DNA from 2 places in the Streptomyces sp. NPDC001787 genome. Region 2 is predicted to be linked to the other one. Evidence: riboswitches for the same ligand, from Rfam matches in the RefSeq annotation. Region 2 holds a riboswitch; the other holds the start of a gene.
What was found. Region 2 has a riboswitch for glycine ahead of gcvT (glycine cleavage system aminomethyltransferase GcvT). Riboswitches for the same ligand answer to the same signal wherever they lie in the genome.
Positions count from the first base shown of each region.

Region 1: linked by a shared signal. The riboswitch ahead of gcvP (aminomethyl-transferring glycine dehydrogenase) and the one ahead of gcvT (glycine cleavage system aminomethyltransferase GcvT) in region 2 are both predicted to bind glycine.

Region 1 covers NZ_JBEOZE010000042.1:1,433-17,089, reverse strand. Annotated here, with positions in the region: gene ABT170_RS36320 (glutamate-cysteine ligase family protein) at 27-1,532, opposite strand; gene ABT170_RS36315 (hypothetical protein) at 2,012-2,596, shown strand; gene ABT170_RS36310 (DUF5999 family protein) at 2,922-3,128, shown strand; gene gcvP (aminomethyl-transferring glycine dehydrogenase) at 3,211-6,096, opposite strand; glycine riboswitch at 6,292-6,389, opposite strand; gene ABT170_RS36300 (PRC-barrel domain-containing protein) at 6,522-6,893, shown strand; gene ABT170_RS36295 (DNA polymerase IV) at 6,815-8,311, opposite strand; gene ABT170_RS36290 (MerR family transcriptional regulator) at 8,424-9,041, opposite strand; gene ABT170_RS36285 (bifunctional nuclease family protein) at 9,210-9,683, opposite strand; gene ftsR (transcriptional regulator FtsR) at 9,737-10,480, opposite strand; gene ABT170_RS36275 (FHA domain-containing protein) at 10,522-11,319, opposite strand; gene ABT170_RS36270 (DUF881 domain-containing protein) at 11,510-12,310, opposite strand; gene ABT170_RS36265 (small basic family protein) at 12,316-12,648, opposite strand; gene ABT170_RS36260 (DUF881 domain-containing protein) at 12,645-13,568, opposite strand; gene ABT170_RS36255 (sugar phosphate nucleotidyltransferase) at 13,666-15,657, opposite strand, start outside.
Region 2 covers NZ_JBEOZE010000002.1:198,528-214,184, forward strand. Annotated here, with positions in the region: gene ABT170_RS03525 (peptidoglycan recognition protein family protein) at 1-1,148, opposite strand, end outside; gene ABT170_RS03530 (terpene synthase family protein) at 1,422-2,366, opposite strand; gene ABT170_RS03535 (3-deoxy-7-phosphoheptulonate synthase) at 3,032-4,156, shown strand; gene ABT170_RS03540 (cytochrome P450 family protein) at 4,197-5,411, opposite strand; gene ABT170_RS03545 (hypothetical protein) at 6,856-7,125, opposite strand; gene ABT170_RS03550 (L-serine ammonia-lyase) at 7,404-8,789, opposite strand; gene glyA (serine hydroxymethyltransferase) at 8,943-10,202, opposite strand; gene gcvH (glycine cleavage system protein GcvH) at 10,221-10,598, opposite strand; gene gcvT (glycine cleavage system aminomethyltransferase GcvT) at 10,699-11,814, opposite strand; glycine riboswitch at 11,971-12,068, opposite strand; gene ABT170_RS03570 (AAA family ATPase) at 12,227-12,901, shown strand; gene ABT170_RS03575 (enhanced serine sensitivity protein SseB) at 13,179-13,949, shown strand; gene ABT170_RS03580 (enhanced serine sensitivity protein SseB C-terminal domain-containing protein) at 14,179-14,925, shown strand; gene ABT170_RS03585 (ABC transporter substrate-binding protein) at 15,143-15,657, shown strand, end outside.

The DNA.
Region 1 (15,657 bases), on a different contig from region 2:
GGTCCCGGTCCCGGTCCCGGTCCCGGTCAGGGTGCCGGGAATCCCACCGGCCAGGTGTGCACCGGCTCGCCCGTCTGCGCCAGTTCGATGTAGCGCCGGGTGGTGGCGGCGAGCGCCGCGTCACGTTCCAGCCCGGCCTCCAGGGCCCGGTGGTACGTGGCGACCTGCCAGGACGCCCCGTTGACGCGTCGTCTGCACCGCTCCTCGATGATGCCCAGGTAGCGGTCGCGGTCCGCCGGCTCGATGTTCCACGCGTCGAGCCCGGCAGCCGCCAGCGGCAGGAGCTCGTCGCGTACGAGCTTGACGGCCGGCACCTTGGCGAGCCCGCCGGAACGGCCCGGGAGCGGCCAGAGGATCTCGGCATCGATGCCGTGGCGGCAGGCCGCGTCGAAGTTCTCCGCGGCGGCTTCGAAGGGCAGCTTGCTCCACACCGGCCGGGACTGCTCGGCCAGGGCGCGTACCAGCCCGTAGTAGAACGCGGCGTTCGCGATCACGTCGGGCACGGTGGGCCCGGCCGGCAGGACGCGGTTCTCCACCCTCAGATGGGGAACGCCGTCGGCCAGTCCGTACACCGGCCTGTTCCAGCGGTAGACCGTGCCGTTGTGCAGCACCAGCTCGGCCAGCGTGGGGACCCCTCCGTCATCGAGCACCCGCAGAGGTTCCTCGTCGTCCCGGATCGGCAGCAGCGGCGGGAAGTAGCGCAGGTTCTCCTCGAACAGCTCGTACGCGGAACTGATCCAGCGCTCCCCGAACCAGGTCCTCGGCCGCACACCCTGGTTCTGGAGTTCGGGCGGCCGTACGTCGGTGGCCTGCTGGAACAGCGGTGGCCTCGACTCCCGCCACAGCTCCTTGCCGAACAGGAAGGGCGAGTTGGCGCCGAGCGCGATCTGCACGGAGGTGACGGCCTGGGCGGCGTTCCAGACGTCCGCGAAACGCGCGGGTGTCACCTGGAGGTGGAATTGGACGGAGGTGCAGGCCGATTCGGGAGCGATCGAGGACGAGGTGCAGACCAGCCGCTCCACGCCCTCGATATCGAGGGCGAAATCCTCCCCCCGGGCCGCCGCCATTTGATCGTTGAGCAGCGTGTAGCGTTCCGCTTCCGAGAGGTTCGAGGACACCACGTCCCGCTGTCCGAGTGTCGGCAGGATTCCGATCATCACGATCCCCGCGCCCACCTCGGCGGCCTTCCGGTGGGCATACGCGAGACCCGTGCGCAACTCCTCCGCGAGCTGGTCGAAAACCCGGCCGCTGAGGCGGTGCGGAACAATATTCACTTCCAGATTGAACATACCCAGTTCGGTCTGGAAATCCCGGCTCGCGATGCGCTGGAGAACCTGCGCATTCCGCATCCTCGGCATGCCGTCAGGACCCGCCAGATTCAGCTCGATCTCCAGCCCCAGGAGATTCTTGGGGCGATCGAACCTCCGCTCCGCCAGCAGCCTCTCCAACCCCTCCAGGCACTGGTTGAGCTTTCTGCGGTACGTCTGCCGATCCGACAGGTCAAAGGCTCGCGCCACGACCTTCTCCCCCATCGAAGGGTCCCTCCTCCAGTGGGCGGCCCGCGGCCCAGGCCGCTCGTATCAGGATCGATAATGCCCATTCGAGGTGATCCATAACGTCCCCCGGGCGCCGTAGACCCGCTAGTCTTCGACGGAATCGGCGGGCACATTCCGTCGGCATACGGCAATCGGATGTTTCGACCCTGGGGCGAGTGACGGAAAACACCGTCGAGTTTCGGCCTACCGCAACATCGGAAAAACCCCTGGCGAAGGATGACCTGAACAGCAGGAATCATCAGAAACTCCACAATTCACAGACCTGATGCCGCCTTGCGGTTCGCCATCGCGCCAGCTAGTGGAAGTACCATGTGAACACTTTTCGTATAAACTCCGCCCACGAGGCAGAGAGTTGACGCAACCGGCCCGGTCCCGGCCCCTCTGGCCCCGCCCGCCGACAGCGCCGTCTGCACCCACCACGCATCACCGTGTCTCCAAGTGAGAGGCGACCCACTATGCCGCTGCATGTTCCCCCGGCTCCCGCGCCCGCATTGCGCAGCGTTCTCGCGGCACTCGGATCCCCCACCGCCGTCCGCGAAGCCCGCACTCCCGCGCTCCGGTCGGCCCAAGGCCCCCTGAGCCCCGAACTTCCGCTGCCCGTCCATGTACTGGACCGGATCGTTCCGAACGACCCCGCGCCCCGTACCCGTCTGGCCGCCTGGCGATTCCTGATCCGCAGCGAGGAGCGCGCCGTCGCGGCGGCGGACACCGTACTCACCCCGGACGGCTGGGCCTTCTCGCACTTCTTCGAGGGGCCCTACCTCGCCTCGACCGAGCTGGCGGTCAAGCAGGCGGAGGCGTCGGCCGCCCCCTGCCGGGCGCGGCTGCTGTCCATCCCGGAGCTCTACATGCTCACGCTGTGGCTGCACGGAGACACCGACGCCGATGCCGCCGCCTCGGTGCTCGCCCCCACCGATGTGCTGGTTCCCCTGGCGCCCGCCCCGCCGGGGATAGCGGCGCACCACCCGCGCCGCGTCGCCGATCTGCTCCCGCTGATGACCCTGCGGGTCACCCCGGGACCGCTGCTCAGTTCCGCCTGACCCGGCCCTTCCCCCGCATGCCCCCGCGGCGCCCCGTTCCGCCCGTACCCGCACGGGACGGGCCGGGACACCGCGGGGGCTCATTCGTACCCGTCCGGACTAGCCCGGTCCGGCCACCCCGAACCACCCAAAGGGACAGTGCAGTTGCGCTGAACCGTCCGGCCGGGTGATGCGTCATGGGAGGAGAAGAAGCGCTGCGGCGAAATCCCTGCGGAATGACGCCCGCAGGGCAACACTGGGACCGGACCGACTGATACGGGGGCGGCAAATGAACACGTCATCCAGCCGCAGGACATTCGAATCGACGCAGCGAAAGAACCCATCCATGTGCCAGCACCAGCCACCCTGCCCGACCGCCGACTCCGCCGACCGGGAAGCCGCCCGCCTGACGGCACACCACCCGGAACAGGGCTGGAGCCTGCTGTGCAACGGCGTCCTGCTCTTCGAGGACACCGGCGAGCTGCTCCCGGACGGGCAGATCATCGCCCCGCACCGGCCGCTGGGGGCCGACCGGGTGGTGAAGGCCGCCTGACCCCGCACGTACGAAGGGGGCCGGCCCGGAGAGATCTCCGCACCGGCCCCGACGCATGTCCGCAACGCGCCTATACCTTCGGTCAGTTGTCGTACTCGTCCAGCGGCGGGCAGGAGCAGACCAGGTTACGGTCGCCGAAGGCGCCGTCGATCCGGCGCACCGGCGGCCAGTACTTGTCCGCGGCCGACACTCCGGCCGGGAAGACGGCCTCCTCACGGCTGTAGGCGTGATCCCATGCGCCACCGAGCGCCGCCGCCGTGTGCGGGGCGTTGCTCAGCGGGTTGTCGTCCGCGCTCCACTCACCGGAGGCGACCTTCTCGATCTCGCCGCGGATGGCGATCATGGTGTCGCAGAACCGGTCGAGCTCGGCGAGGTTCTCGCTCTCGGTCGGCTCGATCATCAGCGTCCCGGCCACCGGGAACGACATGGTCGGCGAGTGGAAGCCGTAGTCGATCAGGCGCTTGGCGACATCGTCGATGCTCACTCCGGTCGCCTTGGAGATCGGCCGCAGATCCACGATGCACTCGTGCGCGACCAGGCCGGCCGGACCGTTGTACAGGATCGGGAAGTGCGGCTCCAGGCGCTTGGCGATGTAGTTGGCCGCGAGCACGGCGACCTGCGTCGCGCGCTTCAGCCCCTCGCCGCCCATCAGCCGGACGTACGCCCACGAGATCGGCAGGATGCCGGCCGAGCCCCACGGGGCGGCCGAGATCGGGCCCACACCGGTCTCCGGGCCCGCGGCGGGCTGGAGCGGGTGGTTGGGGAGGTAGGGCGCGAGGTGCGCGCGGACGCCGACCGGGCCGACACCGGGGCCGCCGCCGCCGTGCGGGATGCAGAAGGTCTTGTGCAGGTTCAGGTGCGAGACGTCGCCGCCGAACTTGCCGGGCTTCGCGAGACCGACCAGCGCGTTGAGGTTGGCGCCGTCCACGTAGACCTGGCCGCCCGCGTCGTGCACCTCACCGCAGATGGCGGCGACATGCTCCTCGAACACACCGTGGGTCGAGGGGTAGGTGATCATGAGCACGGCGAGCTCGTCGCGGTACTGCCCGATCTTGGCGCGCAGGTCCTCGATGTCGACCTCGCCGTCGTCGGCGGTCTTCACGACGACGACCTTCATGCCCGCCATGACGGCGCTCGCGGCATTGGTGCCGTGGGCCGAGGACGGGATCAGACAGACGGTGCGCCCCTCGTCGCCGTTGGCCCGGTGGTACGCCCGGACGGCCAGCAGACCGGCGAACTCGCCCTGCGAACCCGCGTTCGGCTGGATCGACACGGCGTCGTAACCGGTGACCTCGGCGAGCCGCTCCTCCAGCTCACGGATGAGGGTGAGGAATCCCTGAGCCTGCTCGGCGGGCGCGAAGGGGTGCAGGGCCCCGAACTCGGGCCAGGTGATCGACTCCATCTCGGCGGTCGCGTTCAGCTTCATGGTGCAGGAGCCGAGCGGGATCATGCCGCGGTCCAGCGCGTAGTCCCGGTCGGCGAGCTTGCGCAGGTAGCGCAGCATCGCGGTCTCGGACCGGTGCTGGTGGAAGACCGGGTGCGTGAGGATCTCGTCGTCGCGCAGCAGCCCCTCGGGGAGCGTCTCGGCGGCCACCGCGTCCAGCGCCTCGACGTCGCCCTCGGCGCCGAAGGCCGCCCATACGGCGGCGACCTGGGTGCGGGTCGTGGTCTCGTCACAGGCCAGGGAGACCAGGTCGGCGTCGACGAGGCGCAGGTTGACCCCACGCTCACGGGCGCCCGCGACCACGGCGGCGGCCCTGCCGGGAACCCGCACGGTCAGCGTGTCGAAGAACGCGCCGTGCACGACGTCGGCTCCACCCCGCCGCAGGCCCTCGGCCAGGATCGCGGCGTAGCGGTGGGTGCGCCGGGCGATCGTCCGCAGGCCCTCGGGGCCGTGGTAGACGGCGTACATCCCGGCCATGACGGCGAGCAGCACCTGGGCGGTGCAGATGTTGCTGGTGGCCTTCTCGCGGCGGATGTGCTGCTCACGGGTCTGGAGGGCCAGGCGGTACGCCTTGTTGCCGTCGGCGTCGACGGAGACGCCGACGAGCCGGCCGGGCAGGCTGCGGGCGAACTTCTCGCGCACGGCCATGAAGCCGGCGTGCGGTCCGCCGAAGCCCATCGGTACGCCGAAGCGCTGGGTGGTGCCGACGGCGATGTCCGCGCCCAGCTCTCCGGGGGAGGTGAGCAGGGTCAGGGCGAGCAGGTCGGCGGCCACGGTGACGATCGCGCCGAGCTCGTGGGCCTGCCCGATGACGGGCTTGAGGTCCCGCACGGCTCCGGAGGCGCCCGGGTACTGGAGCAGTACACCGAAGACGCCGCGCTCGGCGAGATCTGCCGGGATGCCGTCGGTGAGGTCGGCGACGACGACCTCGACACCGGTCGGCTCCGCGCGGGTCTCGATCACCGCGACGGTCTGCGGCAGGGTGTCGGCGTCGACCAGGAAGACACCGTTCTTCACCTTGCCGACGCGGCGGGACAGGGCCATGGCCTCGGCGGCCGCGGTGCCCTCGTCGAGCAGGGAGGCGCCGGAGGTGGGCAGCCCGGTCAGCTCGGCGACCATCGTCTGGAAGTTGAGGAGCGCTTCGAGCCGCCCCTGGGAGATCTCCGGCTGGTACGGCGTGTAGGCCGTGTACCACGCGGGGTTCTCCATGACGTTGCGCAGGATCACCGGCGGGGTGAACGTGCCGTAGTAGCCGAGCCCGATCATCGGCGCGAGCACCTGATTGCGGTCGGCGAGCGAACGCAGCTCGGCCAGCACCTCGGCCTCGGTACGGGCCGACGGAAGCTTGAGGGCCTCCGTGCTCTTGATCACGTCGGGCACCGCGGCGGCGGTGAGCTCGTCGAGCGAGCCGTAGCCGACCTGGGCGAGCATCTTCGCCTGGGCCTCACCATCGGGCCCTATGTGGCGCTGCTCGAACGGAATGCCCTGCTCCAGCTGGGAGAGCGGAGTGCGACGGGGGGTCATGATGGAGGCCTCCTGGTCTGTCACGACCTGCGAGGGGCACCGCGGCGTGGGTGCCCGAACGGCCTCCCCCTCTGTCATCTCAACCTGAGAGCTTCACCGGCCCGCCTCACGGCGCACCGGCTTTCACCGTCGGTGAGGGTGGGATCCGTTCCGGGCACATGCCCGCAGGGAACCCGCCCTGCTTTCCAGAGTGACCTCGTCCGTGCGGTACGGGGGCCTGAGAGATTCCGGGGAGGATTTGCTCCTTCGGCGCCTCCGGATTCTGCACCGGAGGACTCTCCCGCACGGGGTCAGCAGCCATAAGCCAGCCTACCAGCGGGGTTCACGCCGAATTGCTCAAGTGGCCGACACCCGCGATCTGCACTTCTGTAGTGCTTGTGGAGTAGTCACCACCACCCAGGCAGTTGCGACCAGTGGGAGGCACCGTGCAGACCGACATCGATCCGCGCAGCCTGATCGGCCGCAAGGCATTCGACCGCAGGGGAACCAAGATCGGAACGGTGGACGAGGTCTATCTGGACGATGCGACGGGGGTCCCGGAGTGGGCGGCCGTACGGACCGGCCTCTTCAGCCGGGACGCTTTCGTCCCCCTCGAACCGAGCGAATTCGTCGAGGATTCGCTGCGGATCCCGTTCGACCGCGCGTTGATCAAGGACGCGCCGGACTTCGGAGTCGGCCGCCACCTCAGCCCGGAGCAGGAACTGCAGCTCTACCGCCATTACGGGCTGGACTCCGCGCCCCCGGGGGAGACCGGGCAGGACCAGGACTTCGGCAGGCTGGCGGGCCAGGAGGAGTAGTCCACGGGGTCGCGCACCAGGGGCAGCGGATCGGCCGGCCGCAGCTCCGGGTCGTCGGTACGGAACGTACGCACCCGGCCCGGTGTGCCGCCCGGCTCCTCGAAGCGGACCGTCACGCGGCCCACCCCGCTGCCCTGCACCCAGCCGTGGCCGTGCGTGCCGTGGCGCACATCATGGCCGGCGGGCCAGCGCCGGGCGGCGAGGGTCTCCGCGCTCTCCCCCTCCGCCTCCCCCGCAGGGACGGTGTGCGGCGTTTCACCGTCCTCCGGGGGGCCGGGCGGGGCCTCCGGTGCGGCCTCCGCTCCGGCTTCGGCCTCCGCTTCCGCCTCGGCCGCCTGCCGGGCATCGGCCGCCTGGGCGAAGAGGTCCTCCTGGGTGTAGTCGGCGAGCCCCGTGACGCCCACTCCCAGCAGCCGTACGCCCCCGGTGGTGTCCACTGCCTCCAGGAGTCTCGCCGCGGCCTCCCGGACCACTGTGGGGTCGTCCGTGGGCCCTCTGAGGGTCTCGGAGCGGGTCAGGGTGGAGAAGTCGTACCGGCGCACCTTGAGGACCACGGTGCGCCCGGAGCGCCCCGCGGCCCGCAGCCGCTCCACGCACCGGTCCGCCAGCCGCTCCACCTCCGCGCGCACCCGCACCCGGTCGTGCAGGTCGACATCGAAGGTGTCCTCGACCGATACGGACTTGGCGTCACGCTCGGCGACGACCGGGCGATCGTCCAGGCCGAGCGCCATCCGGTGCAGCGAGACGCCGTGCGCCTTGCCCACCAGCCGGACGAGCTCCGCCTCCCCGGCCTCGGCCAGGTCGTGGACGGTGGTCATCCCGGCCCGGCGGAGGTGGTCCCCGGTGGCGGGGCCGACGCCCGGCAGGGTCCGTACGGGCATGGGCGCCAGCAGCTCCCGTTCGCTGCCCGGCTCGATGAGCAGGAGCCCATCCGGCTTGGCCTCCTCCGAGGCGATCTTGGCCAGCATCTTGGAGCCGGCGAGCCCCACGGAGCCGCTCAGCCCGGTCACCGCGTGGATGGCGGCCCGCAGCTGCTCGCCCATGGCACGGGCCGACACCGAGTCGTCGGCGACGCCGCCCGCCTCCAGATCGACGAAGGCCTCGTCCAGGCTGAGCGGCTCCACCAGCGGCGACAGCCTGCCGAGCAGCTCCATCACCTGGTCGCTCACCGCGCGGTACAGCGAGAAGCGCGGCACGAGATACGCGGCGTTCGGTGCCAGCCGCCGGGCCTGCGCCGTCGGCATCGCCGAGTGCACGCCCAGGCGCCGGGCCTCGTACGACGCGGTGGCGACCACCCCGCGCGGCCCCAGGCCGCCCACGACCACCGGCTTGCCGCGCAGACTCGGCTTGGACGCCTGCTCCGCCGAGGCGTAGAAGGCATCCATGTCCAGATGGAGGATGGTGGGCGCGGCTCTCACACCTCCGATGCTGCCCTACGGCACTGACAACGCGACGGTACCGACAACGCGGCTGCCCGGCCCCCTTTCGGGGCCGGGCAGCCGTCATGCTGTCGCCGATGAGGTCAGCCGGTCATCCCGCCCGGTTGCGCCGCCGCGCGAGTTCGTCGGTGGGGTTGTTGCCCACCAGCGTCTCGCCGGTGTCGACCCGCTCTCCGTGCAGCTGGGACAGTGCCGCGTCCACGTCCCGCCACACGACGCCGACGGCGATCCCGAAGACCCCTTGACCGCCCTGGAGCAGCGCCACGACCTCGGCGGGCGAGGAACACTCGTAGACCGTCGCACCGTCGCTCATGAGCGTCATCCGCTCAAGGTCCTGGAACCCCCGGGCCCGCAGATGCTGGACCGTGGTGCGGATGTTCTGCAGGGCGACCCCGGTGTCCAGGAACCGCTTGACGATCTTGAGGAGGACCACGTCCCGGAAGCTGTAGAGACGCTGGGTGCCCGACCCGTAGGCCGGACGCACGCTCGGCTCCACCAGCCCCGTACGCGCCCAGTAGTCGAGCTGGCGGTAGGTGATCCCCGCCGCCGCGCACGCCGTCGGTCCGCGATAGCCGATGTCATTCGCTGCTGCCACGCCGTCCGCCGCCACCGCAGCCGGCTGAACCGGTTGCCTGATGGTGTGGTCGGCCGCACTGCCGTGCTGCGGATACGGCCCACCCGCTGCCGTACCGTCGCCGCTGATTCTCACGCCGACCTCCGTCCTTGACCTGCCCACTCGAAGGTAGGCAGTCACTTGGGGTGCGTCAACGATCGCCACACTCGGCACGCCGAGTGATAATCACCCTGAGGGTGGTTTCCCGTGCCTCACTATCGGGAAAGGCTTGTCGGATGCGCTGACGACACCCCTGCGGGACGGTCACTGACTGTTGGTACCGAAGTCCTCCGGGGAGATCTGGTCGAGGAACTCGCGGAACTTCTCCACCTCGTCCTCCTGCTCGTCGGGGATGGCGATCCCGGCATCGTCCAGCACCCCGTCACTGCCGTAGATCGGCGTTCCGGTCCGCAGGGCGAGCGCTATGGCGTCGGACGGCCGGGCACTCACCTCGACCCCGCTGGCGAAGACGAGCTCCGCGTAGAACACACCTTCGCGAAGGTCCGTGATGCGGACCTCGGTGAGCTCCTGGCCGACGGCCTCGAGCACATCCTTGAAAAGATCATGGGTCAGCGGCCTGGCCGGAGCCATGCCCTGCTGGGCGAAGGCGATCGCGGTCGCCTCCCCAGGACCGATCCAAATGGGGAGGTACCGGTCGCCTCCCACTTCACGCAGGAGAACGATCGGCTGGTTTGAGGGCATTTCCACCCGGACACCGACAACGTCGAGCTCGTTCACACAGCAACCCTAGGACGTGCCCGCCATGTTTGGGTAGTCGGGCGCCTGTGAGGTCAGTGCAGCCGGACCTGCAGAGCCGTCTGGACAAGGGCCGCGTGCAGCCGCACGGAAAGCTCGGCGAGCTCCTTCGCGGTGGCCTCCGCATGGGCTCTGGTCTGCGGATTCCGGTGCCGGCGCAAGGGCGCGACCACCTGTTCGATCAGCCCGGCCTCGCGGTCGGCGGCGGCCCGCATGGCCCGCAGGTGCCGAGGTTCCAGACCGAATCGGCCCAGATCCGCCACAAGTTTCGCCACGGTCACCGTCTCGGCGTCGTAGCCGCCCTCCGGCATGGCCACGATCAGCCCGTACGACTCCCACTCGTCGAGCTGCTCCTCGTCCACCTCGGCCGCCGCGAGCAGCTCGGAGCGCCCGATGCGCGCGGCGGTCGCGGCGCCGGGGCCGGAGTCCCAGAATCCGTCGGAGAGGTCCCGCTGGCCGCCGGGGGTGGGCAGCACGGGCTGCTCCCCCCGGGCCAGGGCGTCGAGATGCCCCCGGATGACCTTCAGCGGAAGATAGTGGTCCCGCTGCATACGGAGCACCTGTGCGAGCCGCTCGACATCGCCGGTACTGAACTTCCGGTATCCGGAAGGCGTGCGCTGCGGCTCGATGAGGCCCTCGGCCTCCAGGAAACGAATCTTGGAGATGGTGACTTCGGGGAACTCGTCGCGCAACTGGAGGAGCACCGTACCGATGCTCATCGCTCGGGCGTCCGCGGCGGCGGTGCCGTGACCGGCACCGCCTGTGGGTGTTCGCAGCATGGGCCTTCCTGAGGGTCCCCCGGACCAGGTCCGGGGGAGGGTCATACGCCCCGCTGGCTCGCGTAGAAGACCAGCCGGTACTTACCGATCTGGACTTCGTCGCCATTGGACAGCGCGACGGAATCGATGCGCTCACGGTTGACATAGGTGCCGTTGAGGCTGCCGACGTCACCCACGGTGAAGCTACCGTCCGGGCTCCTGCGGAACTCCACATGACGCCGCGACACGGTCACGTCGTCGAGGAAGATATCGCTCTGCGGGTGCCGTCCGGCTGTGGTGAGGTCACCGTCCAGCAGGAAGCGACTGCCCGAATTGGGCCCCCGCCGCACCACGAGCAGCGCGGAACCGCCCGGCAGGGCGTCCACGGCCGCCTGTGCCTCGGGCGAGAGGGAAGGCAGCGCGGTCTGCCCCGTCGCCTCCGCCTCGTACGCCTCAAGGCCGGAGATCGAGATCGTCGACGTCGTCTCCGAGGCGCGCTCGGGGACACCGCCCCGCAGCGGCGTACCGCAGTTGGAGCAGAAACGGCTGGCTTCGGTGTTGCGGTGCCCGCACCTCGCACAAACCGGCATGGACGCACCCTCCGGGGCGGGGCTGAACCCTCCACCCGTACTTGAGGTTGATGGTTCGCCGAAACCTATGCGTCCGGCACCGGCATGGTCAACAGACGACACGCCGGGCCCACCCTGAGCGTCACCGGCGGCACCGGAGACCTCGTCGCGGAAGAGCGGGCGCTCCCCGCTCTGCTCCTCGTCCTGACCATGGCGCGGTGCACGGTGCCGGGCAGCGCTGTTGCTGTCCTCGCGTGCACTCTTTCCGAACAACTTCGCAAACAACTTCACGGGCGATTCCCCTTGACCGACATAGACCCGCCCGTGGGGCAGGACGAACCCTGAATGAACACACCTGCCGACCCGGACATCTTCACAACGTCCGTATCCACCCGACAGTTTCCACCACGCGCCACCAATCCGTTGCGCCGACCCCCCGCAACCTCCGGCCCGCGTCCTTCCGCCTTCGTACGCCCACGGCTCACTGGGACGACGACCGAGCGTAGTCAGGCTGCTTCGCCGGTCGCAAGGCATCCACGACGATGTCGTCCGACCTCTCCACGGCCGCGGCGGCCTGCTCCTTCTCCAGCGTCTGGACCACACCTCCCGGAATGTTGAGCGCCGGCTCCAGATCCTGCGGCTTGCCGATCACCTTGAACTCATAAGGCGCTTCGATCCTCTTGCCGTCGACCTGGATGTCACCGCCCTCACCGGCGAAGTACGTATTGGCCACCACCCGCACGCCGTTGACCTCGATCGCCTCGGCACCGGCCGCACGCAGCTCCTGGATGGCGTCGAGCAGCATGTCGGCCGCGACGCCGCCACCGGGGTCGTTGATCGTCAGCGTGATACCGGGGCCGTGCGCCGCCACGGTGCCCGCGAGGATACCGAGCTGCCGCTCCTTCTCCAGCGTCTGTTTCCGGGCCTCCTCGGCCTGGTCGGAGCTGTTCTCCAGCTCCGTGCGCTGATCGTCGAGGCGCTGCTTCTCGTCCTCCAGACGCTGGGTCCGGTCGTCGACCTCGTCGAGGATCCGGACCAGGTCCTCCTGCCGTGCTCCGCGCAGGGCGCTGTCCTCGCTGGTGGAGCGTACCTGGATGGCCAGCCCCAGACCGAGGCCGAACAGCAGGAGAGCGACGACGAGTTGGGCGCGGCTCACCCGGGGCGGCCACAGACCGGCCAGCAGCCGCCGACGTCCGTCGAGCGGTGCGGGCGGGGGCACGGGAGCTCCGGCCGGCTCGTCGCCGGCGCGCTCCTCGCTGCGGGGGGATTCTTCGTTACTCATCGGCCTCAAGCCCGGAAGACGTGCCGGCGGATGGCGGCGGCGTTGGAGAAGATCCGGATGCCGAGCACCACCACCACACCGGTGGAGAGCTGGGCACCCACACCCAGTTTGTCGCCGAGGAACACGATCAGTGCGGCCACGACGACATTGGACAGGAACGACACCACGAAGACCTTGTCGACGAAGATACCGTCGAGCATCGCCCGCAGACCTCCGAAGACGGCGTCGAGCGCGGCCACCACGGCAATCGGCAGGTAGGGCTCGACCACCGCCGGTACCTCGGGCCGGACCAACAGTCCGACCACGACTCCCACGACGAGGCCCAGTACGGCGATCACGATGTGCCCTTCCCTGATTCTGCCGTGCCACTGCCGGTGCCGGCGGTTTTCGGCTCTGCTGTACGGACGATCAGGCTCGGCGCGGCCGGAAGCCGTACCTTCTCCTGACCGGAAATGCTGGTCCTGATGTCGAAGTTCTCCTGCAGCGCGTGCAGGTACATCCCGTCGGCACTGTTGCGGAACGCGGTGGCGAGCTCCTTGCCGTCCCCCACCGCGAGCACCGTGTAGGGCGGCACGAGCGGCCGGTTGTCGACCAGTATGGCGTCGCCCGCCGCGCGGATCGCCGACAGTGCTGTCAGCCGTTGGCCGTTGATGGCGACGGCCTCCGCGCCGGACTCCCAGAGTCCGTTGACAACGCGCTGCATGTCCCGGTCGCGCACCCGTCCGGTGTCGGCGAAGCCGGTCGACTCGCGCGGTCCGCCGCCGCCCTGGTCGGTGTCCTTCGCATCGTCCACGACGAGCTTCACACCGGGCCCCTCGACCGCAGTGGCCCCGGACAGCAGTGCCACGAGCCCGCCCTGGTCCCCGCCGTGCTGTTCGAGCGCCTTGCGCTGGCGCTCGCTCACATCGGAGCGCAGCTCCTCGACGTCCGACTCCAGCGTGTCCGCCGCGGTGGTCTCCGCGTCGATACGGTCGATGAGCTCCTCGCGCTCCTTGGCCACGACCGGCGCCGACACCCGCGCCTCGGCGGCACCGAGGGTGACCACGAGAGCCGCGATCAGCAGCCCGGCCGCCAGACCGAGCTTCGACTTGAGCGTACGGGGCAGCCCGGCGCTCCCGTCGGCCCTGCGGCGTGCCGTGGCCTCGGCGTATCCGTCATCGAGGCTGTGGTCCATCACGTTGGTCAGCAGCGACATGGAGGCATCGGGGCGGGCTGGCTTCGGGGCGGCGGTGCTCCGATCGGGGGGCTGCTGCGACATGCCGCACATCGTCGCACGTCACCACGGCTACCGCCGAATGGCCCCACCGGTGCACCGGGAGCCCTGGCGCGGCAACTCCCGGTGCACCGCCCTCACATCAGCTGCCCGCGCTGTCCACGACGGCCGACCACTCGTCGAGCAGGGCCTGCGCGGAGGCGTCGTCGGGCCCTTCGGCCCACAGATGCGTGACGGCCTCGGCCCGGTCCGGCAGGACCATCACCCACCGGCCGTCGGCCTCGACCACCCGTACACCGTCCGTGGTGTCCACGCTGCGGTCCCCGGCCGCCTCGACCACACGCCGCATGACGAGTCCCTTGACCGCCCACGGCGTCGCCAGGTCACGGCGGAGCACATGGGCACGCGGAATGCGGGCGTCGATCTGGCTGAGCGTGAGCTGCGTACGGGCGACGAGTCCGATGAGCTGGACGAAGGCGGCCGCTCCGTCGAAGACACTGCTGAATTCGGGAACGATGAAGCCACCGCGCCCGTCTCCTCCGAAGATGGTGGAGTCCTCACGGCCCACCCTGGTCAGGTCGTCCGGCGACGTGGTCGTCCATTCCACCTGGGTGCCGTGGTAGGCCGCCACCTGCTCGGCCACGCGCGTGGTCGTCACCGGCAGGGCAACGCGCCCGCTGCGCCGCTCGGCCGCGACCAGGTCGAGCATCACGAGCAGGGCCCGGTCGTCCTCGATGATCCGCCCGCGCTCGTCGACCAGCGACAGGCGCTCACCCACGGGGTCGAAGCGCACCCCGAAGGCGGCACGGGCCGAGGACACGATCTCGCCGAGCCGCACGAGCCCGGCCCTGCGGGACTCGGCCGACTCGGTCGGCCGTGACTCGTCGAGCCCCGGGTTGATGGTCAGCGATTCCACGCCGAGCCGCCCGAGCAGGCTGGGCAGGACGAGCCCGGCACTGCCGTTGGAGGCATCCACGACGACCTTGAGCCCCGCCTCGGCGATACCGGTGGTGTCGACGTTGCGGAGCAGGGAGCCGGTGTACGAGTCGAAGACGCTGGAGGGGAAGTACAGGTCCCCGATCTCACCGGGGAAGGCCCTCCGGTACTCCTGGCGCGCATAGACCCGGTCCAGTTTCCGCTGACGCGCCTGCGAGAGATCCGCGCCGCGTTCGTCGAAGAACATGATGTCCACCGAGTCGGGCACCCCGGGCGACGTACGGATCATGATGCCGCCCGCGCTGCCCCTGGCCGTCTGCTGACGGGCCACGGGCAGCGGCACGTTCTCCAGGTCCCGGACGTCGATTGCGCTGGCCTGGAGAGCCGAAATGACCGCTCTCTTCAGCGCACGGGCACCACGGGAGTGATCGCGCGCCGTGGTGACCGTCGAGCCCTTCTTCAGCGTCGTGGCGTAGGCGCCGGCCAGCCGCACCGCCAGTTCGGGAGTGATCTCGACGTTCAGGATTCCGGAGACACCACGGGCGCCGAACAGATGCGCCTGCCCGCGGGACTCCCAGATCACCGAGGTGTTGACGAAGGCGCCGGCCTCGATGGTCTTGAACGGGTACACCCGCACATTGCCCTGAATGATCGATTCCTCGCCGACCAGACACTCGTCACCGATGACGGCGCCGTCCTCGACGCGGGCCGCGCGCATGATGTCGGTGTTCTTGCCGATCACACAGCCGCGCAGATTGCTGTGCTGGCCGATGTACACGTTGTCGTGCACCACGGCCCGGTGCAGGAAGGCGCCCGTCTTCACGACGACGTTGGAGCCCACGACCGTGTGCTCACGGATCTCGACGTCCGCCTCGATCTTGGCGTAGTCACCGATGTAGAGCGGCCCCCGGAGCACGGCGTCCGGATGGACCTCCGCGCCCTCGGCCACCCACACGCCGGGCGAGATCTCGAAGCCGTCCAGCTCGACGTCGACCTTGCGCTCCAGGACGTCGGCCTGTGCCTTCACATAGCTCTCGTGGGTGCCCACGTCCTCCCAGTAGCCCTCGGCGATATAGCCGTAGATCGGCTTGCCCTCCTTCATGAGCTGCGGGAAGACATCACCCGACCAGTCCACGGAGGTGTCGGCCTGGACGTAGTCGAAGACCTCGGGCTCCATGACGTAGATGCCCGTATTGAC
Region 2 (15,657 bases):
GTGTACATGCCGATCACGGCGATACCGGCGGTGTCACGGTTGAAGCCGTAGGTGTGCGCGCCCTGGACCGGCCGGTCCACGCCGCCCTTACGGCCTTCGAAGATCTTTCCGCACTTGTCGACCAGGAAGTTGTAGCCGAGGTCCTTCCAGCCGTTCGACTTCACATGGTAGGCGTGCAGACCGCGCACGATGGCGGCCGAGTCGGCGCAGGAGTAGTTGTTGGTCTGCGCGGTGTGGTGCACGAACAGGGCCTTGACCTTGTTCATGTAGTCCGGCTGCTCGCTGTTGAGCGACTCGACCGCGCCCCAGCCGGCCCGGGAGGTGATCGGCGGCTGCGGGACGGTGGACGGCGGGGCGGGCGGCAGCGTCGCCGTCGGCTCGGCGGTCACGGACGGCGCTGTGGTCGGCGGCACGGACGGGGACTCGGACGTCGGGTCCGGTTCCGGTTCGGCACCGGGGGTCTCGGGGGCCTGGGTCGTCGCGGAGGGATCCGGAGCGGCCGTGGTCTCCGCCGGATCGGGCGACGGCGGGGTGACGGGCGGCTCCGTCGGCTCCTCGGTGTCCGCGGGGTCACCGGTGGGCTCGGCCGGCACGAGGTCGGCGGCCACGTGGGCGGCCGGTTCGGCGGCGGTGTACGCGGCCGGGGCCGAGCCCTTCCCGGGATCCACGGTGTCCAGCCGCAGGCCCGCGGGGAGCCCCGCCGACACACCGTTCCCGGCGCTGACGCGGACCTCGACGCCGTTGGACGGGCCGACCCAGCGGGGTTCGGTGGTGCCCCGTACGCCGGGGCGGCCGGTCTCGGTGCGCCCGTCGATCTCCGTGTCCAGCGGCAGCCAGCCGGTCCACCGGCCCGTGACGGCGGACCGGGTACGAGCCTCGACCTCCCCCGTCACCTCGGCGGCCGGGTCGGTCCAGGTGACGCCGAGCAGACTGAACGGCTTCGCGTCACGCTGCCGCAGGGAGGCGGAGCCGCCGTCCGCGGACACCTTCAGCGCGGTCCTGCGCACATCGACCCGCGCGGGACCGGACTTGGCGTCGGAGTCCTCGCCCGAGGGGGATGTGCCGGTCACCCCCTGGAAGACCAGGACACCCGCCACGGCTGCCGTGGTGACGGCAGCCGTGGCCCATATTCTTCGCTTTGCTCTCACGTGATTCCCCGGGGACGTCGGTGGATGGAACTGCGTTGCAGCAGGTCATGCGCTGTCTGGGGGAACAGCGGCTCGATCGGCCGTGCCGACGGTGACCTGCGGATGTATCCGCTTCAACAGTCTTCCATGCGATCATCGCTGATCTGTCCCGCCCTGTCCCGACCTGTCAGGACTCGGTCCGGTCACGGTCGAGCGGGACCCGGGGCCCCCTCGGCGGGGATTCCCCGGGTCCCGTGGGCGAGGTCCGGTTCCGTGCCGTGCGCGACGGCTCTCTCAGGCGGCGAAGTACTGGGACAGCGAGTCCCGTTCGTCCGGCTCCACCAGATCGGGACGGGTGTACCGCTCGGCGCGCGCGTGGTAGTCGAAGTCGCCCCGCACGAGCCCCCGGTAGTCGTGTACGCAGCGCTCAAGCGCGGCCCGGGTGTGCCCGCCGATGCCCGCCGCGGCGATCTCCTCGGTCAGCTCCCGTTCCGCCCGCCGCACCCGCTCGGCGATCCGGGCCAGCTGGATCCCGGCTTCGTCCACCGCCTCCTGGAGGGTGGATCCCCGGTCCCGCTGGATGAGCCGTACGGCGTTGTGCTCGTAGCCGAGCGCGGCCTCCTTCTCGAACGAGCAGATGTCGTTGCAGAGTCCGGAGTGATCGGTCACCGCGTTGCGAAGGGCGATATAGGCGGGCAGACTGCGGGCGGAATCCGGGAGGTCGATTCCCGCGGCGATCTCGTGCAGGTCCAGGAACGGCTGCATGGCCACCGAATCCCGGCGGTGCTTCACGAAGTCGGCCCGGCTCGGCACCTGCCCGGCCGCCCGCTCGACGGCCTCGGCGTAGTAGGTCCACAGCCAGGCGACGGTGTCCCGCCGGAACTGCCGTACCCAGCGCGGGGAACGGTCCCGGCAGGTCCGCTCGCGCAGCCCCTCCAGGGCGTGCTCCATGGGGCCGCGCGGCGCGGCCCCGTCGAGCACGGCGACCAGCCGGGCGATCGCCTCCTCGCACATGCGGGGGTCGCGCCCGGCCGGTCCGTCGTCGAACTCGTCGTCCACCAGGAACGCCCAGAAGAGCCATTGACAGAAGAGGTCGAGATGGCACTGGGAAGCCGTGGGGAATATCAGGGAGATCCAGAGCTCGGGACGCGTCCGGATCATCTTCTTGCGGGCCGGCGGAGCCAGGAAAAGATCATGGGATTCCGCCCACTTCCAGGCGGCCTTCCTGGTCTCCTCCATTCCCGGATTGCACCCTGTGCTCTTGAACGGCATATGAAACGTCGGTAAGGCGATCTGGCTCATTGGTGCCCCTCGTCGAAACGGAACGGGTGAACGATGCGAGCGGGAATATCTCGTGATCGCGCATGGATCCGACTCGGTGAGCGGGGGCGCGCCGGGCGTCCTCCGGCCGTGGCCAAAGGGTCACCGTGCGAGGTGGGGCGGTCATCGCTGTCCTCTTTCCTCCGCCGGGGGCCGGGGCATCGGAGCCGGTTCCGCGTGCCGGTGGGGGCGACCGCGTCACCATGCGTGAGCCCCAGTCAACCCCTTGTACGTGTTTGTGGGAACCCTATTTGTGACCGAAACTGCTTGATCATCGCGAACGTCTGAACGGCAATGAGCAGTTGGTGAACCTCCGGGAGTGCCGACGGATCCCGGGGCGGGTGAACCCCGGCTCGTGTTATGGTCCTCCGCATGTCTACGTTGTTCGGGTGGTATCCGCGCTTTACGCCGGCTCCGGGTGGAGTCGGTGGTCACATGCGCTGATCACCGACCGAGCACCCGGAGCCAGCAGGGCAGAGACGTTCGTCTCTGCCTTTTCGTCGTTGAGGCGGCTGGTGGCGGGTGATGCGGACGTAGCACCGCGGGACCGGGACCCTGCCTCGGCACAGAGACAGGATCACCCCATGACCACGCCCACGACGGGCCGCCCCCGCACCGACGCGCCGCGCACCAACGATCTGCGCGTCACCGGTTTCCAGCCCCTGATCGCCCCGTCCGCCCTGCTCGCGGACCTGCCGCTGGGGCCTGCCCGCGCCGCTCTGGTCCAGGACGGCCGACGCGCCGTCAGGGATGTGCTCGCCGGGGAGGACGACCGCCTGCTGGTGGTCGTCGGCCCGTGCTCCGTCCATGACCCGGCCGCCGCCCGGGAGTACGCACAGCGCCTCGCCGCCGCCGTCGCGCCGCTCGCCGACGACCTCTGCGTGGTGATGCGGGTGTACTTCGAGAAGCCGCGCACGACGCTCGGGTGGAAGGGCCTCATCAACGACCCGCACCTGGACGGGACGCACGATGTCCAGCACGGGCTGCGGACCGCCCGCCAGGTGCTGCTCGATGTGCTCGACACCGGACTGCCGGTGGGCTGCGAGTTCCTGGAGCCGAACAGCCCGCAGTACATCGCGGACGCGGTGACCTGGGGCGCGATCGGCGCGCGTACCCCCGAGAGCCAGGTGCACCGCCAGCTGGCCTCGGGCCTGTCGATGCCCGTGGGCTTCAAGAACGCGACCGACGGCGTCGTGCAGCCCGCCGTCGACGGATGCCGCGCCGCCGCGGGCGAGCACGTCTTCTTCGGCCTCGACGAACAGGGCCGCGGCTCCATCGTCTCCACGAGCGGCAACCCCGACTGCCACGTCATCCTGCGCGGTGGGCGCGGCGGCCCCAACTACGGCCCCCAGGACGTCCGCGACGCCCTGGCGGTGCTGGCCGGAGCGGGGATGCGCGAACGGCTGGTCATCGACGCCAGCCACGCCAACAGCGGCAAGGACCACCACCGGCAGGCGGAGGTCGTCGTCGAGATCGCGGAGCGGATCGCCGGGGGCGAGGAGGGGATCGCCGGGCTGATGGTGGAGAGCTTCCTGCGGGAGGGGCGCCAGGAGCCGGGCCCCCTCGACACCCTGACGTACGGACAGAGCGTGACCGACGCCTGTGTCGGATGGGAGCGGACCGAGGCGCTGCTGGGCGAGTTGGCGTCAGCGGTGCGCGGGCGCCGTGCGGCGCGGCGGGATTCCGCGGCGCAGCACCCGCCCCGCTGAGCACACCCGCCCCGCTGAGCACCCCCGGTCCGCCGGGCGGTCACAGGACAACGGGCAGTGCCCGGAACCCGTTCGAGATGAACGACTCCAGGGGCACCAGGTCCTGCGGCCCCCCGGCGAGCGCCAGACCCGGGAACCGCTCGAAGAGGGCCGGCAGGGCGATGCGTGCTTCGAGGCGGGCCAGGGGCGCGCCGACACACATGTGCACACCGTGACCGAACGCCAGATGCCCCTGCGCGGGCCGGGTGATGTCGAACGAGCCGGCGTCCGCCCCGTGCTGTGCGGGGTCCCGGCCCGCCGCGGCGTAGGCGGGGAGGATCGCCTCGCCGCGGCGGATCGTGCGGCCGTCGGGCAGCGGGATGTCGTCCACGGCGAAGCGCAGCGGCAGACTGGCCACGCTCGGTGCCCAGCGCAGGGTCTCCTCGACGACATCGCTCCACGAAGCCTCGCCCGCGACGACGAGCCGGAGCTGCTCGGGATGGGTGAGCAGCGCGTGGACCGCGTTGCCGATGAGGTTCACGGTGGTCTCGAACCCGGCGGAGATCACGAGCCACAGCGTGTGCATCAGCTCCTCCTCGCTCAGCCGGGCGCCGCCCTCGTCCCGGGCGGAGATGAGGACGCTGGTCATGTCGTCGCCGGGGTCGGGGCGCTTGAGCGCGACCAGTTCGCGCAGTACGTCCTGGATCTCCTGCCAGGTGGACGCGGCCTCCTCCGGGCCGATGTCGGTGTCGAAGATGCGGGCGATGACCGCCGCGGTACGGGGCCGCAGCCCTTCGGGGATCCCGAAGAGCCGGCACATGACCTGCATCGGCAGCGGGTGCGCGTACCGGGCGCGCAGATCCACCGTCCGGCCGGGCGGCTCGGCGGCCATGGAGTCGAGCAGCCGCCCGGCCACCTTCTCGATGTCACCGGCCAGCTCCTCGGTGCGGCGGGCGGTGAACGCCGGTGCGACGAGTTTGCGCAGCCGCCGGTGGTCCTGCCCGTACGCCGTGAACATGTTGACCACGCCGAGCCAGGTGTGCAGCCAGGAGTCGGGGGTGATCTCCCCCCGCTGCCAGGTGGGCCAGTGCGCGCGGGGGTCCTTGCTCACCCGGTCGTCGGTGAGGAGCTGTTTGATCAGCGAGTGATGGCTGACGGCCCAGGCGGTGACCCCGCCGGGCAGGGTCACGGGAGTCGCGGGTCCGGCCGCGCGGAGCCGTGCGCCCTCGCCGGGAATGTCGCTCCCGGCCGGGTCGATGGCGAAGGGCACGTCCACGGTACGGCTCCTGAATTGGTCGTGGGGGGGGGCAACGGGCGAAACAGCGAGGGACGCCCGCCGGTAACAGGCCGTCCATGATCAGGCTACTGACCGGCCGCCCTCCGGTCCGCGACCGAGGGCGCATTGAGCACGATGGAAGACGTGTCCCCCTCGTCCCGCCGACGGGGTGCGGCAGGGGGTGGCGCGCCTCGGGCCCCGCGGGTGTCCGGAGCGCGCCGGAGGTCCGGCCCGCGAACATCGGGGCCGATGAGCGGGTATCGGCCACTTGCTCGATTCGGCGGCCCGGTGATCGCCGCGGAAGCGTCGACGGGCCGCCGGCGATATCCAGCCGAACCCGCGTTACGCCCGGACCACGGTGGTGTTGCCGCGACGGAAGCGGACTCCCGGGGCGGGGGACCGGGAGGCCCGCCCTCCCCGGTTCGCCCATGGTGCTCCTACCCCGAAATCGAAGACCGGAGGGAGGGGGCGCGGAACCCCCGGCCGACGGTGCGGTCGGAGGCGTTCAAAGAAGGCCGACGGGTATTCGGCGCGCCGTATTCGGGGTGTGCGGCGACCGGGCGCTCCGGCGGTGGCCGCGGTGCGCGACGAGTGCGGCGGCACCGTCCCGGAGAGGGGCCGGCTCTCCCGGTGCCCGCTCCAGTACTGCTTCCGTCCCTCCCCCCCCCCGGTGGCCGGACGGTGCCATTCCGTGTCCGGCCGCGGTCTCGTGTCCGCGAAGCGGCGGGGGTCCGGAATGGCCGCGGTAGCCGGACCAGCGCGTCCTGTTCACCGGCGACGTGGTGATGTCCGGAGCCACACCGTTCTGCCTCACCGGGTCAGTCGCCGGGTCGATCTCCGTCATCGAGCGGCTGCGCGCCCTCTCGCCCCGCATCGTGGTTCCCGGTCACGGCCCGGTCGGCGGTCCCGAACTCCTCGACACCACCGAGTCCTATCCGCGGTACGTCCAGCGCCCGGCCGCCGACGGCATCGCCGCAGGACTCACCCCGCTTGGGATCACACGCGAGGCGGCCCCGACCCCGTTCGCCCACCTCCTGGACAGCGAACGCCGGGTACCCAACCTGCACCGCGCCCGCGCCGAGGCCAAGGGGGCGGCGGCGGGCCATCCCCTGGACATCGGGGAACTCTTCTCCGAGATGGTCGACTTCCACGGCGGCCCCGCCCCACTGCGCGGCCTGACCCCCGGCAGGGACTTCTCAGGGATATCGCGGGGACCTCCCCGCCACCGGCCACCGAGGGGCCCCGACCGCACCGCGGACATGAAGCCACAGGTCAGGGCCCCTCGCTCAGCACCCGATGCCGTTCACCGCGAGCCCGCCCCGCGCCGTCTCCTTGACGTTCGGGTTTTCGGAACCCCGCGGAGCCGGAGCGTCAGAACTGGCGACCGAAACCCTCGGAACAGGCGTCAAGTCCGAGGCGCCGGCCTGGGCCGTCGGCCTGTGGGCTAAGCATCGGGCAGGTCTGCCTTCGCCGCAGCGGCCGTCCTGCGGGGGATGACGACGATCCGCTCGTCCGGGGCGACGACGAGCCCCGGGGGAAGACTCGGCAGGTAGGAATCAGTGAGGTCGCGGCCAACGACGGCGATGTCCCCGTTCTCCAGTTCCCAGACGTCCGGGCACCCCTGCTCGCCGCCCGTGGTCCCGAGCTCGGCGGGGGATTTACCCAGGCGGCGCACCAGTGGCGAAGAGGGATCGGCTTCCCAGCCTCGAATCATCGCGGTTCTCCATTCAGTCCCCCCGAAGGTAACTGAGATCACACCTGGTGCAAGGTCAGGCAGTGGCTTCCAGCCAGCCGCAGGCAACGGACCGTCCCCCTGCATCGACCGGAGAGCCGGGCGGACCACGGCGAAGTCGTTCACCGTCACCCACGCACGTCACAGGGCGTCCCCGCACCTCCGAGCAGACACTTCAAGAGCGAGGCGAAGGGACGCGTGGGCAGGGCAGGCCCCGACAGCGCCGAAAAACGAAAAGCCGCTGGTCAGGGCCTATGTGCCTAGCACTCGATGATGTTCACCGCGAGCCCGCCGCGCGCCGTCTCCTTGTACTTGACGCTCATGTCGGCGCCCGTCTCCTTCATGGTCTTGATGACCTTGTCGAGGGAGACCTTGTGGCTGCCGTCGCCGCGCAGCGCCATCTTCGCCGCGGTGACCGCCTTGACGGCCGCCATGCCGTTGCGCTCGATGCACGGGATCTGGACCAGGCCGCCGACCGGGTCGCAGGTCAGGCCGAGGTTGTGTTCCATGCCGATCTCGGCGGCGTTCTCGACCTGCTCGGGGGAGCCGCCGAGGACCTCGGCCAGCGCGCCCGCGGCCATGGAGCAGGCGGAGCCGACCTCGCCCTGGCAGCCGACCTCGGCGCCGGAGATGGAGGCGTTCTCCTTGAAGAGCATGCCGATGGCCCCGGCGGCGAGCAGGAAGCGGACGACGCTGTCCTCCTTCTCGGCCTCGGTGCAGCCGCCGGCCGCGAAGTTCATGTAGTAGTGCAGGACGGCGGGGATGATGCCCGCGGCGCCGTTGGTGGGCGCCGTGACGACACGGCCGCCCGCCGCGTTCTCCTCGTTGACCGCCATCGCGTAGAGGGTGATCCACTCCATCGCGTGGGCCTGCGGGTCGCCCTCGGCGCGCAGCTGGCGGGCGGAGTTCGCGGCGCGGCGGCGGACCTTCAGGCCGCCGGGGAGGATGCCCTCGCGGGACATGCCGCGCGAGACACAGGCCTGCATGACGCGCCAGATGTCCAGCAGACCCGAGCGGATCTCGTCCTCGGTGCGCCAGGCCTTCTCGTTCTCCAGCATCAGCGAGGAGATGGACAGGCCGGTTTCGCCGGAGAGCCGCAGCAGCTCGTCACCGGTGCGGAAGGGGTGCTTGAGGGCGGTGTCGTCCGGGACGATCGGGTTCTCGCCCTGGACCGCGTCCTCGTCCACGACGAAGCCGCCGCCGACGGAGTAGTAGGTCTTCTCCAGGAGCGGGGCGCCCTCGTGGTCGTACGCGAAGATCGTCATGCCGTTGGCGTGGTACGGCAGGGCCTTGCGGCGGTGCAGGATCAGCTGCTCGTCGGCGTCGAAGGGGATCTCGTGCGCCCCGAGCAGGTTGATCCGGCCGGTGGTGCGGATCTGCTCGACGCGGGCGTCGGCGGACTCCACATCGACGGTGCGGGGCGACTCGCCCTCCAGGCCGAGCAGGACCGCCTTGGGCGTGCCGTGCCCGTGGCCGGTCGCGCCGAGCGAACCGTACAGCTCGGCCCGTATCGAGGCGGTGTGGGCCAGCAGGCCCTCGTTCTTGAGGCGGCGCGCGAACATCCGGGCGGCGCGCATCGGTCCCACCGTGTGGGAGCTGGACGGGCCGATACCGACCGAGAACAGGTCGAAGACCGAGATGGCCACGGGATGACTCCTAAGGGTGGGAAGACGCCGTTGTCTGCCGGGTGGTGCGGTACGGGCCGGGTCGGCCCGAAGAGCGAGGACAAGGGTGGGGGCACCGCGCTCACTGTCCAGTGTGCGCGGTGCCCCGCCCGAAACGTGCGAACTGCTTCCGGACTACTTCAGACCGGGGTACAGCGGGAACTTCTCGGCAAGTGCCGTGACGCGGGCCTTCAGGCCGGCGGCGTCGTACGACGGCTTCAGCGCGGCGGCGATGATCTCCGCAACCTCGGTGAAGTCCTCGTTCCGGAAACCGCGGGTCGCCAGGGCCGGGGTGCCGATCCGCAGACCCGAGGTGACCATCGGCGGCCGCGGGTCGTTCGGGACGGCGTTCCGGTTGACCGTGATGCCGACCTCGTGGAGGCGGTCCTCGGCCTGCTGGCCGTCCAGCTCGGAGTTGCGCAGGTCGACGAGGACCAGGTGCACGTCCGTGCCGCCGGACAGGACGGAGACGCCGACCTCGGTGACGTCCGGCTGCACCAGGCGCTCGGCGAGGATGCGGGCGCCGTCCAGGGTGCGCTGCTGGCGCTCCTTGAACTCCTCGGTCGCCGCGACCTTGAACGAGACCGCCTTGGCGGCGATCACGTGCTCCAGCGGGCCACCCTGCTGACCGGGGAAGACCGCCGAGTTGATCTTCTTGGCGAGCTCCTGCGTCGACAGGATGACGCCACCGCGGGGACCGCCGAGGGTCTTGTGCGTGGTGGTCGTGACGACATGGGCGTGCGGCACCGGGTTGGGGTGCAGACCCGCGGCCACCAGGCCCGCGAAGTGCGCCATGTCGACCATCAGGTACGCGCCGACCTCGTCCGCGATGCGGCGGAAGGCGGCGAAGTCGAGCTGGCGCGGGTAGGCGGACCAGCCCGCGACGATCAGCTTCGGCTTGGTCTCCTTGGCCAGGCGCTCGACCTCGGCCATGTCCACGGTGCCGGTGTCGTCGACGTGGTACGGGACCACGTTGTAGAGCTTGCCGGAGAAGTTGATCTTCATGCCGTGGGTCAGGTGACCGCCGTGGGCCAGGTTCAGGCCCATGATCGTGTCGCCCGGCTTCAGCAGCGCGAACATCGCGGCGGCGTTCGCCTGCGCACCGGAGTGCGGCTGGACGTTCGCGGCCTCGGCGCCGAACAGGGCCTTGATCCGGTCGATCGCGATCTGCTCGACCACGTCGACGTGCTCACAGCCGCCGTAGTAGCGCCGGCCGGGGTAGCCCTCGGCGTACTTGTTGGTGAGGACGGAGCCCTGGGCCTCCATGACGGCGACCGGAGCGAAGTTCTCCGAGGCGATCATTTCGAGGGTGGACTGCTGACGGTGGAGCTCGGCGTCGACGGCTGCGGCGACGTCCGGGTCCAGCTCGTGGAGGGAGGAGTTGAGAAGCGACATCAGGGGATCCCTAGGGTCTCAGTTGCCGGAGAACGCGGTGTATTCGTCGGCGGAGAGCAGGTCGTCCGGCTCCTCCGCCACCCGTACCTTGAACAGCCAGCCGCCCTCGAACGGAGCGGAGTTCACCAGCGACGGGTCGTCCACGACGTCCTGGTTCGCCGCGACGACCTCACCCGTGATGGGGGAGTACAGGTCGCTGACCGACTTGGTCGACTCCAGCTCGCCGCAGGTCTCGCCCGCGGTCACCGTTTCGCCGACCTCGGGGAGCTGCGCGTAGACGACGTCACCGAGCGCGTTGGCCGCGTACTCGGTGATCCCGATCGTGGCCACACCGTCCTCGACGGCCGACAGCCACTCGTGCTCCTTGCTGTACCGCAGCTGCTGGGGGTTGCTCATGACCTGAATTCTCCTGTACGCGGGGGAGTGCTGATGAACGGTGGTCTTACGGTGTGAGACGCGAATACGTCACTTCCGGGGCGGCGTGATGCCCGGGATGTCACTTCTCGCGCTTGTAGAACGGCAGCGCGACGACCTCGTACGGCTCGTGCGTGCCGCGGATGTCCACGCCGACGCCCTCGGTGCCGGGCGCGGCGAACGCCGCGTCCACGTACGCCATGGCGATCGGCCTGCCCAGGGTGGGTGACGGGGCGCCGGAGGTGACCTCGCCGATCACCTCGCCGCCCGCGACGACCTGGAATCCGGCGCGCGGGACCCGGCGGCCCTCGGCGATCAGACCGACGAGCTTGCGGGGCGGGGCGGTCTCGGCGCGGGCGGCGGCGGCCACGAGGGCCTCGCGCCCGACGAAGTCGCCCTCCTTCTCGAACTTCACGACCCGGCCCAGGCCCGCGTCGAACGGGGTCAGCGCGGTCGTCAGCTCGTGCCCGTACAGCGGCATGCCCGCCTCCAGGCGCAGCGTGTCGCGGCAGGAGAGCCCGCAGGGGATCAGACCGTGCGCCGCACCGGCCTCGGTGAGCGCCCGCCACAGCTGCTCGGCGTGCTCGGGGGCCACGAACAGCTCGAAGCCGTCCTCGCCGGTGTAGCCGGTACGGGCGATCAGCGCGGGCACCCCGGCGACCGTGCCGGGCAGGCCCGCGTAGTACTTCAGCCCGTCCAGGTCGGCGTCCGTGACGGCCTTCATGATCGCGGGCGACTCCGGGCCCTGCACGGCGAGCAGCGCGTACGCGTCCCGGTCGTCACGCACCTCGGCGTCGAAACCGGCCACCCGGTCCCGCAGCGCGTCCAGCACGGTCTGCGCGTTGCCCGCGTTGGCGACGACCATGTACTCGGTCTCGCCCAGCCGGTAGACGATCAGGTCGTCCAGGATGCCGCCGTCGCTCCCGACGATCATCGTGTAGCGGGCGCGGCCGGCGCCGACGGTGGCGATGTTGCCCACCAGCGCGTAGCTCAGGAAGGCGGCGGCCTGCGGCCCGGTGACCGTGATCTCACCCATGTGGGACAGGTCGAAGAGACCCGCCCGGGTGCGTACGGCGTTGTGCTCGTCGCGCTCGCTCGCGTACCGCAGCGGCATGTCCCAGCCGGCGAAGTCGGTCATGGTGGCGCCCAGCGAACGATGCAGGGCGTCGAGGGCGGTGAGACGGGGGGCGTTGCTCATGGATTCGGCTCCAGGGCATGACGACAGAGGACGATCCCTCCCCATCTGTCATCGGAACCTGAGAGGTTCGCCGAAAGGCCCTGAAGGGGTCAGCCCTCGCCGGGTTCGGCTTGCACCTTGGGTGGAGCCGCCGGGCGGCTCGCTTTTCAGATCTGCCTCATCCACGCGGTACGGGGCCTGAGAGATTCAAGGGAGGAACTTGCTCCTTCGGCGCCCGGCACACACAGTGACCGGAACTCTCCCGCGCGGATTCAAACGGCCGGTATGCAGTTGGCGGGGTCATCATCGCACGCCTTGCGGAAGAGTGGGGCGTCCGGTCTCCCACCGACACGGGCCGCAGGCCCGGTTGTGCCGCATTACCTTTTCTTTACACTTCTTGGGCAGGTGTGGGTGACCCGACAGGGGGAGGGCGATGGACTTGCAGCGGTACGCGACGACCGCGGGGGTCGCGCACGGCGCGATGCCCGCGCAGCCGGGCGCACCCGCCCGGGAAATGCTGGGCACGCACGCGCCGGTGGTGCGTGACCTCCGGGGGCGCGCCGGGCGCAGCCCGCACAGCCTGGACTTCGCGTCCGGCGATCTCGTGGTGGTCTCCGGGCTGCCCGGAAGCGGAAAGTCGACACTGATCCGGCGGGCCGTCACGGACCGCGCCATCGATTCCCAGGACACCCGGGACACCTGGGCCGGGGCCCTGCCCCGCTTACTCCCGTACGCCCTCTACCGCCCGCTGGTCCGGGTGGCCCACTACTACGGGCTGTGGCGGGTACTGCGCTCCGGTGAGTCCGTCGTGGTGCACGACTGCGGCACACAGGCCTGGGTGCGCCGCTGGCTGGCCCGGGACGCCCGGCGGCGGGCCCGCACCCTCCACCTCGTCCTGCTCGACGTCACGCCCGAGGTGGCGCGGGAAGGACAGCGCGAGCGCGGCCGGGGCGTCTCCGGATACGCCTTCGCCCGGCACCGGCGCTCGGTCGGCCGGCTGCTGCACGACACGGAGCGGGGTCTGCTGCCCCCGGGATGCGCCTCGGCGGTGCTGCTGGACCGTGAGGCGGCGGGGGTGCTCGGCCGGATCTCGTTCGCGGAGGAGTAGGGCTCGCGGGGCGTGCGGGGCCGGGCGGCGCGGGCGTCACGCGCGGGCCCCGTACGCGGACGCACGGCCACCGGGCGCCCGCCGGGCCGTCCGGCTGCCGGACGCCGCCGGGCTCGCCGCCGGACGCCGCCGGGCACGCCGACAGGCTCACCGCCGGACGCCGCCGGGCACGCCGACAGGCTCACCGCCGGACGCCGCCGGGCTCACCGCCGGGCGGTGGACCCGGGAGGCTAGGGTTTCCGCCGGAACGCACGGTCGAGAGAGGGACACAGGGGCAGTGGACATTCCGGTACCGGCACAGACGCATCCGCACCAGGGATGGCCGGCCAATGAGCTCGAAGAGGTGCTCGCCGCCTCGATCGGAGTCCCGGAGGCGGGCGGCCGGCTCGTCGAGGTGCTCGGCCGCAGCGCGCTCTGGGTGCCGCTGCCCAACGGCGGCGGCCCCGAAAGCCCCGATCTCGACCTGCCGATGATGGAGATCGACGGCGTCGCCCACGTCCCCGTGTTCAGCTCCGAAGCGCAGTTCCTCGGCTGCGTCGGCACCCGGATGTCCTTCACCGTGGCGCCCGCCCGGGACTTCGCCCGCGGACTGCCGCCGCAGGTCGGGATAGCCGTGAACCCGGGCGGCGCGGTCGGCGTGCCACTGCCGCCGCCCGCCGTCGCCGAGCTCTGCCGGGCCGGCCGTACGCCCCTGGACGGGCCCGCCGGCGGCGCCCGGGTCCGTCTGTTCGAGCCCGACTGGCAGGAGGAACCCGTCGACTTCCTCGCCGCCGCGGCCGGGGAGTTCCAGGAGAGCGGCGTGGTGAGCACCGCCCGCCGGACGCTCGCCAGCATCGAGGGCGGCGACCCCGTCCTCTTCATCGGCGTCGAGCTCGCCACCTGGGACGGCGCGGGACAGAGCGCCCCGATGGACGCGCTGGGCCGGGCGCTGGGCCGGGTCCAGGTGCCGTGGCCCGTCAACCTGGTCCTGCTCGATGTGGCCCAGGACCTCGTCGGCGACTGGATGCGGGAGAAGGTCCGGCCGTTCTACCGGCGTGAGGGGCACTGACCGCACCGCCGGCGAGGGTGCCGGCCGCTCCCGGGGCCGGGGTCAACCGTCGTTGCCGGGTGGCGACGTCAACCCTTGGCGTCAAGTCGGTGTCAGCGGCGGCGCATAAGCTGGTTTGATGGCGGGGTCGCTCCCGTGTGCCCGGGAGCGGCGACGCGACACAGCGGATCGATGAGGGGCGGAACACAGGGTGAGTGCAGGCACTGCGGCGGCCGGACAGGTCGAGCACATGCTGCGCCAGGTGACCCCCGGGCGCTACGACGCCTACGAGGCGCTGCTGGCGGCCCTCGCCGACGGCCGGATCTGGATGCTCCTCTGGCACGGCACGGCCGGTTCGCCGGACGCCCAGTACGGGAACATGGAGATCGACGGCCAGGGGTACGCCCCGTGCGTGACCTCCGCCCAGGAGCTCTCCGCCAGCGGCTGGAACCGGGCCCACGAGCTCGTCACCGGCCGCGACATCGCCCGCGCCCTGTTCCCCGACCGCTGGGGAATCTGGCTCAACCCGCACGCCCCGGGCGGTGGCGTCGGCATTCCCTGGCTGGACCTGCGCCGCATCGCCACCGGCCTCGACCGGCTGCCCGCCGGCCCCCTGCGGCTCTCCGATCCCGCCGTCGACATCCCCCAGTTCTACGCGCTGCTCACGCAGAACGCCCACCGCACCCCGGCGGTCCGCTCGTTGCGCCGTGCCTGGGTGCATCCCGCCGTGGGTGTTCCGTACCTCGCGATCGGCCTCGATCTCTACGACACGGGCCGCGCCTCCGTCGACTCGGTGCGCGAGATGATGCGGCAGTCGATCGGCGCGGTCCCCGAGGGGCTGCCCGTCTCCACCGTCGCCATGTCCGACGAGTACGACCCGGTCGCGATGTGGCTGCGCGCCAACTCCCGCCCGTTCTACGACCGTGAGGCGCACGCACCGGCCGGCCCGCCGCCCGCCGCCGTGCCCGGCTACGGATACCCGCACCGCCCCCGCTGAACCGCGACGAGCGCGACGTTCGGTCACCGTGCGTCGAACACCCCTTGATGTCCGGCTTGTTGGATTCCCACGCGAGGATGTCCCGGAACTGGACGGTTTGTTTACTGTCCGGGTCTCGACTAGGTCTCACCGCTATCCGGACTGTTCTCTTGCAGTGGGCACCGTCTGTAGTGTGCGGCCATCAAACCTCACAACATGGCGAACCAGGGGTGGACCCATGCGAATATTCAAGTCCCGGGCAGTCCGGGCGATCACGACAGCGGTCGCTGTCGGTCTGATCGCCACGGGCTGTTCCAGCGAGCGGGACGAGGGCGGCTCCAAGGGGGGCGACAAGGACACCTTCGTCTTCGCCGGAGCTGGTGACCCCGGTTCCCTCGACCCGGCCCTCGCGAGCGACGGCGAGACGTTCCGCGTCACCCGTCAGGCCTTCGAGGCGCTCCTGGAGCACGAGCCCGGCGGCAGCAAGCTCGTCGGCGGTCTCGCCGAGAAGTGGGAGAGCGACAAGGCCGGCAAGGTCTGGACGTTCAACCTGCGCCAGAACGTGAAGTTCCACGACGGCGAGGCGTTCAACGCCGCCGCGGTCTGCGCGAACTACGACCACTGGTTCAACTGGAAGGGCACGTACCAGTCCAGCGCGGTCTCCTACTACTGGCAGACCATCATGGGCGGGTTCGCGAAGAACGAGGACGCCGAGGCGCCCAAGCCCAACTACAAGTCCTGCACCGCCAAGGA